One region of the uncultured Nisaea sp. genome, then DNA from elsewhere that is predicted to be linked to it. Evidence: predicted binding sites of a transcription regulator. Region 1 holds the regulator's gene; each other region holds the start of a gene.

Region 1 (4,401 bases):
CGCGATCATGGTGCTGCTTGCTTTTCTGATTTTCATGAACATTGTGGCCGTCATGCTCCGCAAGAAGTTCGAACGGCGCTGGTAGAGGTAATTCCATGAGCGAGAAAAAAAAGATGGCTAAGTCCGACACCTCCCCGGCGTCGACAGCGACGTCCCCGAACGTGACGCCGAAAATGAAGGGCGACAAGGTCAAGGTCTTCTACGGAGAGAAGCAGGCCCTGATGGATGTCGATCTGGACATCAAGCCGAACGAAGTTACGGCGCTGATCGGCCCGTCCGGCTGCGGCAAGTCCACCTTCCTGCGCTGCCTGAACCGGATGAACGATGTCATCGACATCTGCCGCGTCGAAGGCAAGATCACGCTGGACGACGACGATATCTACGACTCCTCGCTCGATCCGGTACAGCTCCGTGCCCGCGTCGGCATGGTGTTCCAGAAGCCGAACCCGTTCCCGAAGTCGATCTACGACAATATCGCCTACGGCCCGCGCATTCACGGCACGGCCCAGAGCAAGGCCGATGTCGACGAGATCGTCGAGACCAGCCTGACCAAGGCGGGCCTGTTCGGTGAAGTCAAGGATCGCCTGCTGGAGCCCGGCACCGGCCTTTCCGGCGGCCAGCAGCAGCGCCTCTGCATTGCCCGCGCCATCGCGGTCAATCCGGAAGTGATCCTGATGGACGAGCCCTGCTCGGCCCTCGATCCGATCGCCACCGCGAAGATCGAAGAGCTGATTGATGAGTTGCGCGAGAACTACACCATCGTCATCGTGACCCACTCCATGCAGCAGGCAGCCCGGGTTTCCCAGCGCACCGCCTTCTTCCACCTGGGAGAGCTGGTCGAGGTTGGCGATACCGAGCAGATTTTCACCAACCCGAACGACTCCCGCACGCAGGGATACATCACCGGCCGGTTTGGTTAAGCGCGTTCACGGATCATAGTTTAATGGGTGCAAACGACCACATAGTCAGCTCTTTCGACGAGGATCTCGAGGCCCTCAAGGCCAAGATCGCCCAGATGGGCGGCCTTGTCGAAAGCCAGTGTGAAGCCGCCGTGCGAGCCGTACACCGGCGTGACCAGGCGCTCGCCCAGCGGGTCCGCGAAGCCGACGCTCCGATCGACCATCTGGAAACCGAGATCGAGGCCATGAGCCTTCGGCTGCTGGCATTGCGTCAGCCGCTCGGGGGCGATCTGCGCACGGTCGTGGCCAGCCTGAAGATCGTCAGCGACCTTGAGCGCATCGGCGATTACGCCGCGAATATCGGCAAACGGGCCATTGTTCTCAGCAGCCTGCCCGAGATCCCGCCGGCCAATGGCATCGTGCGCATCGGCAGCCTGGTCCAGTCCCTGATCAAGGATGTGCTGGATGCCTACGCGGACGACAATCTTGATCTCGCAATTGCCGCCTGGCACCGGGATGAGGATATCGACGAGCTCTATACCAGCCTGTTCCGAGAACTGCTGACCTACATGATGGAAGATCCGCGGAATATCTCCGCGTCCACTCATCTTCTGTTCATCGCGAAGAATCTGGAACGCATGGGCGATCACGCGACCAACATCGCCGAGACCGTGCATTTCCAGATCAAAGGCACGAAAATGCAGGCCGACCGCCCCAAGGGCGAGGATGCCAGCTATGTCGTGACGATGCCTGAATGAGAGCGTTCATATCGAGAGTTAGTGTCCTATGAACATGATGCACCCCAAAATCCTGATCGTGGAGGACGAAGCCCCCATCGTCACTCTGCTGCGCTACAATCTTGAGCGGGAAGGATTCGAAGTCCTGGAAGCCGGCGATGGCGAGGAAGCCATGCTGCTGGCCATGGAAAAAAGCCCCGACCTGATCCTGCTGGACTGGATGTTACCGCTTCTCTCCGGCGTCGAGGTCTGCCGCAGATTGCGCCGCACACCCGAAACCAAAGCCGTGCCGGTAATCATGCTGACAGCGCGCGGCGACGAGGGTGACCGGATCCGTGGCCTGAATGCGGGTGCTGACGATTACATCACCAAGCCCTTCAGCCCGAGCGAGCTGATCGCCCGGATCCGCGCCGTGCTGCGCCGGACGCGCCCGGCGAGCGACGCCGAAACCCTGGAATTCGAAGATCTCGAAATGGATCTGGCCTCCCACAAGGTGCGCCGGAACAGCCGGGAAATTCATCTCGGCCCGACCGAATTCCGGCTGCTGCGCTATTTTCTGGAGCATCCGGGCCGGGTGTTCTCCCGGGAGCAGCTGCTGGACCGGGTCTGGGGCCCCGACATTTATGTCGAGCCGCGTACCGTCGACGTGCATATCCGCCGTCTGCGCAAGGCCATCAATATCGAGGCGGAATCCGATCTGATCCGCACGGTCCGTTCCGCCGGATACGCTCTCGACCGGTCAACCGCACCGGCCTGAGCCCCATATCTCAGCTTATCGGTTTTCCGCCGGACACGGGCTCCGGCGGAAACATCCGCATCAGAACCAGCAGCAGGATCAGGCCGGGTACCGCAATCGCCGTCGAAGCGATGAAAAACCCGATCCAGCCAATATGATCCGTGACCCATCCGCCGCCGGAGCTGAGGATGGTGCGCCCGAAAGCCATGAAGGATGACAGCAGGGCATATTGAGTGGCTGTGAAGGCGACATTCGTCAGGCTTGAAAGATAGGCGACGAAGGCGGCCGTTCCCATGCCGCCGGTAAAGTTCTCAACCCCGATCGTCACCGTCAGCATCCAGATATCGTGCCCGGCCACGGCCTGCCCGACAAATACCAGGTTCGACAGGGCCTGCAGCACGCCGCAGAGCAGCAGCGCCTTCAGCAGCCCCATATGCTTCACCAGGGCACCGCCGGCAAACAACCCCACCAGCAGAGCGACAAGGCCGAACACCTTGGTCACCTGGGCGATCTCCGTCTTGGTGAAACCGAGATCGATATAGAACGGGTTCGTCAGCGTGCCGAGGAAGGCATCCCCGAGCTTGTAGAAAAGGATGAAGGCCAGGACCAGCAGAGCGCCCCGCCGCAACAGGAACTCCGAGAACGGGGTGAAAATCGCCCGGTGCGCCCATTCAGCGGCGGACTCATTCTCCCGTGTCTGCTTTTCCGCTTCCGCGCTGGCATCCGGCTCCGGGCTCACGAGAACCGCGCCCAGGCCAACCAACATCAGGCTCGCCATGGCGAGATAAGCCACGAACCAGCCAATCGCGTCCGCCAGGAAAAGCGCACCCGCCCCGGCAATAAGCATCCCGATCCGATAGCCGAAGGTCGAGGCCGCCGCACCGGCGCCCTGCTCGGATTCCGGCAGGGATTCGATGCGAAAGGCGTCGATCACGATATCCTGGCTGGCCGAGAAGAAGGTCACGGCAACGGCCATCAACGCCATCAGTCCAGGGTTGTTCACCGGGTCGGTGCCACCGAGCAGGATGATCGACAGCATCAGGGCAAGCTGGGTCAGGATCAGCCAGCTCCGCCGTCTGCCGAACAGACGGCCGAGAAGCGGCAGCCTCAGACTGTCCATCAGGGGCGCCCAGAAGAATTTCAGCGTGTAGGGCGTCCCGACAAGGGCAAACAGGCCGATGGTCGTCAGATCGACCCCGGACTCGCGCATCCAGGCGCTCAGGGTCGAAAAGGAAAGCAGCAGGGGCAGACCGCTGGAAAAGCCCAGCAGAAAAACGATCAGAATGCGGCGCTTCAGATACAGCGCCGCCGTCTCCGCAAGCCAGCCCCTGACGCTGGACATGGTCTCAGCCAAGCCGCGCCGCCAGAAGCTCTTTCAGATTGGCCTCCGGCCGGGCGCCGTAATGCGAGATGATTTCCGCCGCGGCAACACCGCCGGCCCGGCCCCAGTCGGCAGGCTCCAGGTCACGGCAATAGGCATGCAGGAAACCGGCGGCGAAAAGATCGCCCGCGCCGGTCGTATCGACGACCTTGGCCACCGGCTCGGCATCGATCACATGGACTTCCGATTTGTGCAGAACAACGGAGCCCTGCGCGCCACGGGTGATCGCCGCCGTCTCGCAGTTTTCCCGCACCTTCTGCAATGCTTCGTCGAAATCGCTCGTCTGGTAGAGCGACTTCAGCTCTTCCTCGTTGGCGAACAGGATATCGACATGGTGATCGACCAGCTCGAGGAAGGCATCCCGATGGCGGTCGACACAGAACGGATCGGAGAGGGTGAGCGATACCTTGCCCCCGGTCTCGTGCGCGGTCCTGGCTGCATTGATGAAGGCCTTCTTGGCTTCCGGCGGATCGAACAGATAGCCTTCCAGATAGACCACGCGGCTGTCCGCGATCAGGTCCGGATCGACATCCACCGGGCCAAGCTGCACGCAGGCGCCGAGAAAGGTGTTCATGCTGCGCTGGGCATCCGCCGTCACCATGATCAGGGACCGGGCCGTCGGCGGGCCATCCAGGGTCGGCGCCGTCT
Region 2 (4,401 bases), on a different contig from region 1:
GCGCTCCGGATATTCGGTGCGGATATCAGTTGCCATGGAAGACGGGCTCCAGATCCGCGGGTGCCAGGTCTGCGCTGGCCGCATTCAGCATGATCGTGCCGGCTTTCAGCGCGATGACCCGGTCCGCGTAGGAAAGGGCGTGGTTCATGTCATGGGTGGTGAAGAGAAGAGTGCAGCCCCGTGCTCCGGCAAGCCGGTGGAACAGCGTCATGATGTCGTTCCCGGCGGCGGGGTCGAGGCTGGCCGCCGGCTCGTCCGCGATGATCAGGGCGGGCTTGTGCACAATGGCGCGGGCGATGGCGACGCGCTGGGACTGACCGCCGGAAAGCGTGTCCGCGCGGGCATTCCATTTCTCCCCGAGACCAACGGCATCCAGCGCGGCCCGGGCGTCTTCGCGGAGGACGCGGGGGGCAAGCATCTGGTGCCAGGCCCGGATGCCGTGGCCCTGGCCGAGATAGCCATTCACCACATTCGACAGCGCACTGGTACGGCGCACCAGGCCATGGAACTGGAAGACAAAGCCGAGCTGTCGGCGCAGGGCCTTCCGCTGGCGCAGGCTGGGGTTGCCGGAAAATGTCTCGCCCAGGATCTCGACATCGCCGCCGCTAAGCGGGATGAGGCCGGCGAGGCACCGCAACAGGGTGGATTTGCCGGCGCCGTTCGCGCCGATCAGGGCGACACGCTCGCCCTGCCGGACCTCAAGGCTGACGCCGTTCAGGATCGGCAGCCCGGGCGCGAAGCTTTTCTGTGCCCGGCGAACCTCGATGATGGATGAGCTCATGCACTGATGCCGTTGACGGGGGCGCCGCGCACGGGCGCCGGAGACAGATGCTCCCGGGGCCCGTGCAGCGGCTGCTCCGGTCAGTCGCCGACGAAGCTGGTGAAGCGCTCGACGCCGATGGTTTTGTACATGGAGCGGACATAATCGTAGTCGGTGTCATCGACCGACGAGAGGAAGAAGCCGCCACGGTATTTCTGGTTGTCATCCCCTTTAAGCACGGCGGCCAGCAAGGCCTGTCCGTCCTCTTCGAAGGCCTTGCGGACTTTCGCCACGATGCTCTTGTCGAGGCCGTTGCGGGCGACGAGGATGTCGTTCGGCAGGTCGCGGCCGCGTGCGATCACGGTGAAGGCGACATCCGGATAGGCTTCCCGGGCTTTCTGCAGAGGGCCGAAATTCATCCCGATGGCGCTGATGTCGCCACGGATCAAGGCCTCGACGGCGATGTTGCGGGAGATGATTTTCGGCTCATAGTCCCGGCCGTAATCGAGACCGAGATCGGCCAGCGCCTGTGCCGGGCCGAGATGCTGGGAGGTCGATCCGACGGAACCGAAGGAAATCACCTTGCCCTTCAGGTCGCTGACCTGTTTCACGGGGCCGGTCGCCAGCGTGACGATCTGGGCGAAATAATCGGGACGCTGCCAGGCGACAACGATCTCCGGCTTGGTCAGCTCCTTCAGCACGACATATTCGGCAGGCCCGGTCAGCACGAAGTCGGCCTGGCCGGCATTCATCGCCTCGACGGCGGCGGTCCGGCTGCCGACCGGGAAGAGCTCAAGCTCCAGGCCGGTGCTTTTCTCGATCGCCGCTTCGAACTGTCCGAACTCCTGCTGCAGGGCTTCCAGGCCCTCGATGTCGGTGACGGCGAAACGGATCGGCTCTGCCGCCTGGGCGAGGGCCGGAAGGGAAATGGCCATGAGAGCGGCCGCAAAGAACTTGCGCAGCATCGGAAACGCCTCCAAATGTCGGGTCACTGCCCGTTTGTCAGAACGTTCGAGCCTAGCGGCGGCGTGTATCCCTGTGATGTTGGGTCCGTGTCGTCTTGACGTCGGTTCGATGACGTTTTCATGTCATGGCCTGTCAGCCGCCATATCTGGCAGCGCCTTCCGCCGGAGGGACCTTCATGAAGCTTGTTTTTGATCATCTTGCCATTGTCGCCACGGACCTTGAAACGGGGGCGGATTGGGCCAGGGAGCGGCTCGGCGCGGATATGACGATTGGTGGTGCGCACCCGAAAATGGGCACGCACAACAGGTTGACCCGGACCGGGGCGGATAATTTCCTTGAGATCATCGCGATTGACCCGGAACAGGCCGCTCCGGAGCGGGTTCGCTGGTACCGGATGGACGATCCGGCTGTACAGGCGGCGACGAAAGCAGCCCCGAAGCCGCTTTCCTGGATCGTCGCGACGGATGATCTTGATGCCGTGCTGACCACGGCCCGGGGGCTTGGCCTTGATCTGGGCGTGCCGGTCCAGGTCAGCCGGGGCGACCTGACCTGGCGGATTGCGGTCCGTGACGATGGCGATCTGCCGGAGGGCGGAACCCTGCCGGTCTTCATCCAATGGCCGGAGGGGTCGCATCCGGCAACCCGGATGCCGGATCTCGGCCTTTCGATCACACAGCTAATCTTGCGTCATCCCGAGCCGGCCCGGCTGGATGGATGGCTGTCCGCGCTTGGTGTCCGGGGGATGGTCCGGATAGAGGCAGGCGAGGCAGGGATAGCCGCTGAAATTACCAGGGCGGACGGAGGGTCGGTGCTGATTGACTAGAGCAGGGACGCGTGGTGCCTGGGCACCAGATCCGTGAACCCTTCGTCGAGCCCGAACCCGATATCGATCAGATCGCGGCGGACAACCTGGAATTCGCTTAGAATGGGATGCATGGCCGCCGGGCTCCGGGGAGGATCGATCTCGCTATTGGCGAACAATGCGAAACCGTCAATATTCGGCTCGTCGGACCGGAGGGGAAAGACACAGGCTTCAGCGCGGCGCTCCTCGCCATTCTCGTACTGCTGGAGCAATTCCACGCGAAACGCACAGGGCGTTCTGACAATCATGTCCATCGCCTCTATGGCACTGCTGCGGCGCGCCGGATCGACAAGATTGTAATAGTCCGTACCGACCAGTTTATGAGCGAACCGTTGCCGTATTCCTTCTCCGGCAATGCGAAAAACACAGGCGGAATCGAGCGTTATGGCCGCGATGGCAAGATCGGTCATGATTGGTGCGAAGCTGGAAATATCCAGTCCGTTCTTGGTCGGGATCGTGTTTCCGCTGTCTTGCAGGAGTTTGGCGTATCCCGTTGCGAGAAGTGTGCAGCTGCGCGTCACGAAATGCGGAATCGCAACTGTGATATCTGCGTGATAGTCGGGTTTGCGCGAAATCCAGCGCGACATATATCACCCTCCCTTTTGCGTAGCCCGGCACCGTCCCCCGACAGCATTAGACACTCGCAGTCCGGCTACTCTCGGTTCGAAGGCTTTCTAAATAGTAAACAAGTGCTCAATCGATGTTCTTTTTGAGGCGTGATTCGGCATGGATTAAGGCGGTGCCTTGCGATTCGATCGGGCTCCCTATATCTCTACGGCCGCCTTCGTAATAAGGCCGCGCCATCAGCGCGCCAGCACGCGAGAGGCATCTGAAACCCATCCGGACCCGTTCCAGAATGAGCAAGATCCAGAATCCGTCCCTGCCAAAAGACAAAATCAAGTTCCTGTTGCTTGAGGGGATTTCCGAGACCGCGATACGACAGCTTGAGATTGCCGGATATCCCTGCGTCGAGAGGCAGGCAAAGGCGCTTGAGGAAGATGCGCTGAAAGCTGCCTTGAAAGACGTCAGGCTGCTTGGCATTCGGTCCCGGACGAAAATGACGGAAAGTGTTTTCGCCGCGACCGACAAGCTGATTGCGCTCGGCTGCTTTTCGGTTGGCACCAACCAGGTTGACCTGGAGGCGGCAAAGCGGAAGGGCATCCCCGTTTTCAACGCGCCGTTCTCGAACACACGCAGTGTCGCGGAGCTGACGATTGCGGAAATCGTCATGCTGTTCCGGCGGACCTTCCCGCGGTCGGTCGGGGCGCATGAGAGCCGGTGGGAAAAATCGGCGATCGGCAGCCGCGAGATACGGGGCAAGACCCTTGGTATCGTCGGCTACGGCAATATCGGCACCCAGCTGGCGAACCTCGCCGAAGCGATGGGCATGCGGGTGATCTATTTCGACCGGAGCGACAAGCTCAGCCACGGCAATGTGGAACCGGCCGCGACCCTCGACGAGCTGCTGGAAGCCTCCGACGTGGTGTCCCTGCATCTGCCGGAAACGCCCGAAACAAGGGACATGATCGGTGCGCGCGAGATCGGCAAGATGAAGCCGGGCGCCTATCTCATCAACAATGCCCGGGGCACTATCCTGGATGTGGACGCACTGGCGGCGGCCCTGAAGAGTGGTCATCTCGCCGGTGCGGCGGTGGATGTGTTCCCGACAGAGCCGAAATCGAACGCGGACCCGTTTCAGTCCTCCTTGCAGGGCCTCGACAACGTGATCCTGACGCCGCATGTCGGCGGCTCGACCGAGGAAGCGCAAGAGCGTATCGGTGAGGAAGTGATCCGCAAGCTGATCGAATATTCC
Region 3 (4,401 bases), on a different contig from region 1:
ATCGGCGGACTAGACCTGCTGGACAGCCTGATTACCAAGGCCCGGAAAGCCGGTGCCGAAACAGCGGACGCCATCTATCTCACCGGACGTTCGCTTTCCGTCTCCCAGCGCCTGGGCAATCCGGAAGCGGTCGAACGGGCCGAAGGCAACGATATCGGCCTGCGCGTCCTGATCGGAAAGCAGCAGGCCTCGGTCTCCGGCTCGGACACACGGGCGGACGCTCTCGACGAGCTTGTCGAGCGGGCCGTTGCCAAGGCGAAGGTCGCCCCGGAAGATCCCTTTGCCGGGATTGCCGACCCGTCCCAGATCGCCAGGATCAGCCCCAAGATCGAAATGTTCGATCCCTATGAGCCGTCGGCCGAGGATCTGACCGACCTCGCCGCCGCCGCCGAAGAAGCCGGCCGCGCGGTCAAGGGCATCACCAATTCGGAAGGCGGGGACGCCGGCTGGAGCACGACCGAGGTCGCCTTCGCGGCGAGCAACGGTTTCTCCGGTCAGTACCAGCGCTCCAGCTTCTCCGTCTCCGCTGTCATGCTGGCGGGCGAAGGCCAGGGCATGGAGCGGGATTACGATTATACCGCCAAGGTGTTTTTCGCCGATCTTGAGGATGCGGCCGAGGTCGGCCGCCGGGCGGGTGAGCGGACGATCCGCCGCCTGAACCCGAAGCGCCCGTCCTCCCAGCGGGTTCCGGTGATCTTCGATCCACGGGTCAGCCGCTCGCTGCTCGGGCATCTCTCCTCCGCCATCAATGGTGTGTCGATCGCCCGGGGCACGAGCTTCCTGAAAGACAAGATGGGAGAGCAGGTCTTCGCCGACAGCATCCGCATCGTCGACGACCCGCTACGCGATCGCGGCTTCCGTTCCCGTCCGTTCGACGCCGAGGGCCTGCCGACCGAAAAGCAGATGATTGTCGAGGATGGCAGGCTTGCCTCCTGGATCCTCGATCTGTCGACGGCCCGGCAGCTCGGGCTGGAAAGCAACGGGCACGCCTCTCGCGGCGTTGGCGGACCGCCGAGCCCGTCCGGCACGAACCTTTACCTGGAGCCGGGCGAGATGAGCCCGGAGGATCTGATCAAATCGGTTGGCACCGGCCTCTACATCACCGACATGATGGGCTCCAGCGTCAGCACCGTGACCGGCGACTACAGCCGGGGCGCGGGCGGGTACTGGATCGAGAATGGCGAACTTGCCTATCCGGTCTCCGAAATCACCGTGGCGGGACACCTCACGGAAATCTTCCGGAACATGACCCCGGCGAACGATCTGACGTTCAAATATGGCACGGACGCGCCGACCATTCGCGTCGATGGCCTGACCCTTGCCGGGTCGAACGCATAGGCCTTTCGATTTCTTTCACTAATTCGTGACTCGAAAAAGTGGCAATCCCGGTTGCGCCTCCCCAAATGAGGCACAATCGAGAAATTCTTATGGAGTCCGAAGATGAGCTGCAAACGTGGCTTATCGCGCCTGTTCCTTGTGCTTGTCGCGGTTGGACTGGCTGCTGCCGTATCCCGCGACCCAACAGACGCGACCGAACTGAACACGACCGATCCATCTTTCAGCACCCATCAGGGCCTCGCCATCGGCGGATACGATCCGGTCGCCTATTTCACCGACTATGCCGCCGTCCACGGAGACGAGGCGCATTCCGTCGAGTTCGACGGTGTGCGGTTCCTCTTCGCGAATGCCGACAATCGCGCCCAGTTCCTGCAGGACCCTAAACGCTATCTGCCGCAATTCGGCGGTTACAGCACATTCGCCCTGTCCAAGGGCAAGCTCTATGGCGCCGACCCGATGGTTTTCGACATCATAGACGGCCGGCTCTATCTGAGCCGGAACGAACGGGTGCAGGAACTCTGGCACCGGAACCCCACCGGCTATATCCGCCAGGCGGAAGAGAACTGGGTGAAACTCGGCGGGCGCTAAACGCCCCTCGGCACTACCAGTTTGAGCGGTTGCGACGGCAGGGAAATACTGGCGGGCAGGTTGGTCACGATATCTCCGTCCGCCTGTACCGGGTCGCCGCTATAGGCGCCCTCCTCGGCCCAGATCGACACGGAACGGGTCTGGATGATCCGGTAGCCGGCCGATGATGACAGGCGGCCCATCATCATGTTCGCGGCATAGCGTACCGCATTCCAGCGCCCGGCCCGCTCGAACAGGCAGACATGCAGGATGTCCGCATCCAGCCGTGCCTGCGGCGCGCAGACAAAAGTGCCGCCATAATAATGCGCCTTGGCGACCACGACCGAAGCCGCCTTGTAGGTGCGGCCGTTGATTGCCACCCGGTAATAATGCGGTTTGTAGGATGCCAGCTCCGACAGGGTGGTCAGCACATAGGCGCCCTTGCCGAGCCGGGCCTTCACCCGCGTGTTCACATTGGCAACCACATCCGCATCAAGACCGACCCCGGCCATCAGCGTGAAACGATGGCCGTTCACATCGCCGACATGCGCATCGATGACCGGACCGCGCCAGATCGTGTCGGCGATCGCCTCGGGTTTCACTTTCAGGCCGATCTCGGCGGCCAGCACATTCGCCGTTCCGAGCGGCAGGATGGCCAGCGGCAAATCCCCGCCGCTCATGCCGTTCACCACCTCGTTGATGGTTCCGTCCCCGCCGGCCGCCACCACCGCATCCGGCGCGTTGTCCGCTTTCATCAGACTGTGCTGCCGGGCCTGCCGGGCAAAGGCTTCCGCATCCCCCCGCGCCCCGGTCTCCAGAATCGTGACCGCGACGCCCTGCGCCTTCAGCCGCTCGATAACGGATGAGAAAAGCGGATAGCGCCGCTGCCCCGCTTTTGGATTGTAAATCACAACCACATGGTTCCGGCCATTTCCGGCATCGGAAACCAGCGGATCGCTTGCTTTCACCCGGGCCGAATCGCCGGTGATCTGATCCAAGTGAAACTCCCGCTTGTGGATTTTTTTTGCGGCCTCACAGATGACAGTTTTATTAAGCGGCCGCTGTGCTCGACAAATATAAATCGTTTTCTTGTTACAGATTCATGAAGTCATACAAAGTTCATTTTACAAAATATGGGGCGATTCATAATAGACGCCACAACAGAGATTGGCCCTAAGCGGTTTTCATTCAAGGTCCGGCAAGTTTTCAGAAACGGGATGACGGCAAATGAACAGCCAGAAGGGTATCGACCGTTACCGGGCAATCTGGATTTCCGACATTCACCTTGGGACTAAGGGATGTCAGGCCGAGTATTTGCTCGATTTTCTGAAGCATACGGAATCCGATTATCTCTACCTGGTCGGCGATATCATCGATATCTGGCGCATGAAGCGCTCCTGGTCCTGGAAGCAGAGCCATAACGACGTGCTGCAAAAGCTGCTGCGCAAGGCGCGCAAGGGCACGAAGGTGATGTTCCTGCCCGGCAATCACGACGAGATGTTCCGTGGCTTCCTGGGGGAAAATTTCGGCCAGATCGAGGTCCGTGACGAGCATATCCATGTCACACGCGACGGCCGCCGCTTCCTGATCCTGCACGGCGACCAGTACGACGTGGTGGTGAAGTACAACAAGTGGCTCGCGCTGGTGGGCGACAGTGCCTACAACCTCGCCCTCACGCTCAACACCCATTTCAACCAGATCCGCCGCTTCCTCGGCTATCCCTACTGGTCGCTCTCCGCCTATCTGAAGAACAAGGCGAAGCGCGCGGTCGAGTTCATCGGCAATTTCGAACATGCGCTGGCCGACGAGGCTTCCAAGCGCGGTGTCGACGGCATTATCTGCGGCCACATCCACAAGGCCGAGATGAAGCAGATCGGCGATGTCATGTACTGCAACGACGGCGACTGGGTGGAAAGCTGCACGGCGCTGGTCGAGCATCCGGACGGACGGATGGAAATCCTCAACTGGGCCGAGGTGCGGCATCTCACCTTCGCCTGAGGCGGTAAGCCCCATGAAAATTCTCCTCGTTTCCGACGCCTGGTTCCCTCAGGTCAACGGCGTTGTCCGCACCCTGAACACGGTGATCGGCGAGCTCAAGGCGATGGGCCACGAGGTCGAAACCATCACGCCGGACCAGTTCACCACCATCCCCTGCCCGACCTACCCGGAAATCCGGCTGGCCTGCTGGCCCTTCTTCCGGGTCCCGGCGATGATCGAGGCGGCCCGGCCGGATGCCATCCATATCGCCACCGAGGGGCCGCTGGGCATGACGGCGCGGCGCTATTGCGTGCGCAACAAGCTGCCCTTCACCACGGCCTATCACACGCGCTTCCCGGAATATGTCGAGCCGCGCCTCGGCGTGCCGGTGTCCTGGACCTACAAGGTCATGCGCCATTTCCACGGCAAGTCCGCCGGCGTCATGGTGGCCACCAAATCCATCCGCGCCGATCTCGAGGCGCGCGGCTTCGACAATATCAAGGACTGGAGCCGGGGCGT
Region 4 (4,401 bases), on a different contig from region 1:
TGAGCAGCAGGTCGGGGGCGCCGTGCGGCAGAAACAGGCTGGGCAGGCTTGCCATGGGACTTATCCCTGCCGGACGAAGCTGCCGGGCGTCAGGGAGAGGATCTTCGGCGTGCGCACGGCATAGGCGCCGTCACCGAGCAGAGCCTGAACCACGAGGGTTGCCGCCCAGAATGCCGGGAATTCCCAGCCGCCGTTCGGGTTCGTGTAGAGCCAGCCATTCGCGCCATGCACCAGGAAGACGGCGCCGAGCAGGATCGGCAGGGTGGCGATGGAAACCAGCCGGGTGGCGAAACCGGCGATCAGCGCTGCACCGCCGCCCACCTCGGCGAGGATCGTCAGGTAGGCGAAGAAGCCGGGCAGGCCGAGGCTCTCGAAAAAGCCGACGGTGCCGGCGGGAGTGAAGACAAAGAGCTTGAGGGCGCCATGGGCGAGGAAAAGCACGCCGAGGGAGACGCGAAGGATGAGCGCGGCATAAGGCGCGGTGTTCTGGTTGGTCATCGGATTGTCCTTTCGTTTCGAGGAAAGGGCGGCACACCGCGCCGCCTGTCCGACATAGTTAATTGCAGTCTATTGTCGCCATAAGCTCTCTATTGATTGAATTAATATAAACGATATGTTGCTAATATGGATTCCATAGAGCAGATGCGGATGTTCTCGGCTGTTGCCGCGACAACATCCTTTTCGAAGGCCGCCGAGCGGCTCGGCACCAGCGCCCAGAATGTCAGCAAGAATATCCGGGCGCTTGAAGACGTGCTCGGGGTTCTGTTGCTGCACCGGACGACGCGGGTCGTCACCCTGACGGAAGCCGGACGGGCCTATTTGCCCCGCTGCAACCGGGTGATCGAGGAATTTGACGAATTGCGCGCGGTGATGCGGGACGAGGGCGCGGCGCCGAGCGGCAATCTCGTCGTTACCGCGCCGGTGCTGTTCGGCGAGATGTATCTGATGGCCGCGGTCGAGAAATATCTGGCGGCCAATCCCGGCGTCACCATCGACCTGCGGCTGAACGACCGGCATCTGTCCCTGATCGACGAGGGCGTCGACCTGTCGGTCCGGATCGGCGTTCTGCAGGATTCGACACTGATCGCGAAACGGCTTGGCGAGATCCGCCTGATTACCTGCGCGGCGCCGTCATATCTGGATCAGGCGGGCCGTCCAGCGCATCCGGACGAGCTTCCGGCGCACAGATGCATTTTCGACACCAACCGGCGCGGGCCTGTGCAATGGTCGTTCCGGGATGGCGGGGAAAGCCTGACAATGAATATCCGGCCGCGGGTCCGGGTGAACAGTGCCTCCGCTGTCAGAAGGCTGCTTTTGTCGGGCGAGGGTATCGGGATCGTGCCGAGCTTTGTCGTCGCCAATGACTTGCGCTGCGGACATCTGGAGGCGCTTCTGGAGCCGTTCGAGGATCGCAGCTTGCCGATTTCCCTGCTCTATCTCGCCAACCGCCACCTGTCGCGAAAGGTCCGCTCCTTCATCGGTTTCATCGAAGCGGAAATCGCGGCCACGGAAGACTGGAACGCGGTTTAACGCACCGATTCCCGGACCGTCATCAAACGGTCAAGCTCTTCCGCTAAGGTTCCCCGGAATGCAGGCTGGACTCCGCATCCCGTGTCGGGTGCGGCGGCTTCTGAACGAACGGATGGAACGATGCGACAGGCATTTGCGCGTGCAGCGATCGCGGCGGCCAGCATTGCTGCTTTCGCCGGACTTCTGTTTACGGCCCCGGCTGCCGGAGCCGATGTTCTCCGGATTGGTGTGATCGGCGGCAAGGCGGTCTCCGATGACTTCGCGGCCCAGAAGTGCTTCGCACATGACCTGGCGGACGGTCTTGCGGCGCCGGTGCAGATCCTGGCCCTGCCTTCCGGAGAGGAATTGCGCCACGCCTTGAGTATAGGCGCGGTGGATGTCGCCGCGCTTTCAACCCGGGCCTATAGCGCTCTCTGGCGCGCTAATCCCGGCGCGGTGCAGCCTGTGCTGGCCACGCTTGGACGTGGCGGGTCCATGGGATATCGCGCTGTTGCATTCTCCCGTCCGGATGCGGAGATCGACGCGCTCGACACGCTGAAAGGCAAAAGCATCGGCTTTGCCGACCGGCGCTCCATGCCGGGCTATTTCATACCGTCCGTCGCCCTGGAACGGGCCGGGCTGAATACCGAACGGGACCTGAAGACGGTGCAGTTCGGTGGCGGCTATCATGCGACATTCACGGCGCTGGAAAGCGGGGCGGTGGATGCCGCTGTTTCCTGGCGGTCGGAAACCGCATCCGGTGCGGTGGTGGATTCCGGGCCGCTCGGGCGTTTTCAGCTTACTTCCGATGCGCGCTTCTCCGAGTTCTGGCACTCACCCGTGATGCCGAACGGTCCGGTGGTTCTGCGCACGGGGCTCTCCGAGAGCATCAAGAAAACCGTCACGGACCGGATCGCCGCCCTCGGCAAGACCGCGCCGGACTGTCTCGCGGCGGCCCTCGGCCTGCCGGTCACTGGTGTGTTCCCGGTCTCGCATGCCGATTACGAGATCTTTATCGCCGCCGATCACAAGCGCATTTCCCTGTCTGTTGCCAGTAACTAAGCCCGCCCTCAGGCGCAGGCATCCGACGGCTTCATGAAACTGAAGCAAAAGCGTCACGAGAACGACCCGCACGGTTGATACCAACGCTCCAGTCGGATCTCGCGCGGTGTGATTTCTCCAGCCGTGTTGTCCGAGTTGCCGGTCACCCTTGTGACCGGTTCAGGCGGGCTGCTCGCAGCCCCGCACGGCGCGAGACTCAGAGGTGGGGCATGATCGAGTTCAAAAACGTTACCAAGGCTTTCGGCAACATGGTCGCGGTCGATTCCGTGACCTTCACGGTGGAAAAGCCGCAGATGATCGGTGTTATCGGCCGCTCCGGTGCCGGGAAATCGACTTTCCTGCGGCTGTTCAACCGCCTCACGAATGCCAGCTCCGGCCAGATCCTGGTCGATGGCACCGACGTGCTCAGTCTGAAAGGCAATGCCAAGCGGCGCTGGCAGAAGGACTGCGCGATGATCTTCCAGCAGTTCAACCTGGTCCCGCGCCTTGATGTCGTCACCAACGTGATGCTCGGCCGGCTGAACCAGCAGGGCACGCTGCGCTCCATGTTCAAGATCTTCTCCCAGCGCGATATCGACGATGCGCTGGCCGCGCTCGACCGCCTCGGCCTGGCCGAGCGGGCCCTGCAGCGGGTGGAGACCATGTCCGGCGGACAGCAGCAGCGCGTGGCCATCGCCCGCGGTCTGATGCAGCAGCCGAAAATCATCCTTGCCGACGAGCCGATCGCCTCGCTCGATCCGTTGAGCGCCGAGGTCGTCATGGGCTCGCTTCGGGAAATCCATGATCGGGACGGCATCACCGTGATGTGCAACCTGCACACGCTCGATACCGCGCGCAGCTATTGCGACCGGGTCATCGGCATGAGCCAGGGCAAGGTGGTGTTCGACGGCGCGGCCGACGAGCTGACCCCGGAAGCGGCGCGCGAGATTTACGGCGCCGAGGAAGCCCTGAACGAGGCAGTGACCTCGACCAGCATTTCGGCCGGCGCTTCCGCGCGGGCCAGATCCAATCCCTCAGTGCCGGGCCAGGGGGCCGGGGTTGCTGAGGCGAATGCGGCCACGGCCTGAATGCGGCTACCGCCGATGTTCCGTGGAAGCAATTCCAACCTAGGGAGTAGTTAGGGATGAAGTTCGTTCGCAATTTCGCGGTGGCCGCGGCCGTCGCCATGACGGCGTTCGGCGCCGCCAATGTCCATGCCGAAGACAAGATTTCCGAATTCCGTATCGGCGTCCTCGGCGGTGAAAACCAGTCCGACCGTATGCGCTCCAACGAGTGTGTCCGGACCAAGGTTGAAGCACTGCTCGGCGTGCCGACGAAGATCTTCGCACCGGCCGACTATAACGGCGTCATCGAAGGCCTGATCGGCCGTAACCTCGACATGGCCTGGCTCGGTGCTTCCGGTTATGCCAAGACCTACATCACCGATCCGGAAGCTGTTGAGCCGGTTCTGGTGAAGATCAATGCCGACGGTTCCATGGGCTACCACTCCATCGGCTTTGCCCGCGTTGACAGCGGCATCAAGTCCCTCGACGACATGAAGGGCAAGAAGTTCGGTTTCGGCGATCCGAACTCGACCTCCGGCTATCTCATCCCGTCCATCGAAATCCCGGCTGCCGGTTTCCCGATGGAAAGCGGCAAGTATTTCGGTGAAGTCGTCTTCACCGGTGGCCACGAGCAGACCATCGTTGCCGTTGCCAACGGCGATATCGACGCCGGGGTGACCTGGGCCGACGGCCTGGGTGCCTGGGAAGAAGGCTACAACAGCGGCGCCCTGCGCAAGGCCGCCGATGCCGGTCTCGTCGACATGACCCAGCTCGTGCAGATCTGGAA

The links. The regulator PhoB, encoded in region 1, activates phosphate uptake and scavenging genes when phosphate is short. The targets are predictions, from matches to a motif close to TNTCATAAAACTGTCA.
Region 2: the regulator PhoB is predicted to act here: its motif matches at 1,836-1,851, upstream of AAC126_RS14525 (PhnD/SsuA/transferrin family substrate-binding protein).
Region 3: the regulator PhoB is predicted to act here: its motif matches at 2,945-2,960, upstream of AAC126_RS18670 (diacylglycerol kinase family protein).
Region 4: the regulator PhoB is predicted to act here: its motif matches at 2,601-2,616, upstream of phnC (phosphonate ABC transporter ATP-binding protein).

The regions. Positions count from the first base shown of each region.
Region 1 is NZ_CAXBDC010000055.1:6,832-11,232, forward strand. It holds gene pstA (phosphate ABC transporter permease PstA) at 1-85, shown strand, start outside; gene pstB (phosphate ABC transporter ATP-binding protein PstB) at 174-920, shown strand; gene phoU (phosphate signaling complex protein PhoU) at 944-1,657, shown strand; gene phoB (phosphate regulon transcriptional regulator PhoB) at 1,686-2,393, shown strand; gene AAC126_RS13175 (AmpG family muropeptide MFS transporter) at 2,404-3,714, opposite strand; gene AAC126_RS13180 (adenosine kinase) at 3,719-4,401, opposite strand, start outside.
Region 2 is NZ_CAXBDC010000065.1:4,882-9,282, reverse strand. It holds gene phnE (phosphonate ABC transporter, permease protein PhnE) at 1-36, opposite strand, end outside; gene AAC126_RS14530 (ATP-binding cassette domain-containing protein) at 26-781, opposite strand; gene AAC126_RS14525 (PhnD/SsuA/transferrin family substrate-binding protein) at 862-1,725, opposite strand; gene AAC126_RS14520 (VOC family protein) at 1,902-2,549, shown strand; gene AAC126_RS14515 (PAS domain-containing protein) at 2,546-3,175, opposite strand; gene serA (phosphoglycerate dehydrogenase) at 3,445-4,401, shown strand, end outside.
Region 3 is NZ_CAXBDC010000109.1:3,753-8,153, forward strand. It holds gene AAC126_RS18660 (TldD/PmbA family protein) at 1-1,338, shown strand, start outside; gene AAC126_RS18665 (YHS domain-containing (seleno)protein) at 1,441-1,926, shown strand; gene AAC126_RS18670 (diacylglycerol kinase family protein) at 1,923-2,903, opposite strand; gene AAC126_RS18675 (UDP-2,3-diacylglucosamine diphosphatase) at 3,133-3,903, shown strand; gene AAC126_RS18680 (glycosyltransferase family 1 protein) at 3,917-4,401, shown strand, end outside.
Region 4 is NZ_CAXBDC010000151.1:399-4,799, forward strand. It holds partial or broken gene AAC126_RS20885 (class III extradiol ring-cleavage dioxygenase) at 1-55, opposite strand, end outside; gene AAC126_RS20890 (DoxX family protein) at 61-498, opposite strand; gene AAC126_RS20895 (LysR family transcriptional regulator) at 625-1,530, shown strand; gene AAC126_RS20900 (PhnD/SsuA/transferrin family substrate-binding protein) at 1,651-2,571, shown strand; gene phnC (phosphonate ABC transporter ATP-binding protein) at 2,781-3,638, shown strand; gene phnD (phosphonate ABC transporter substrate-binding protein) at 3,695-4,401, shown strand, end outside.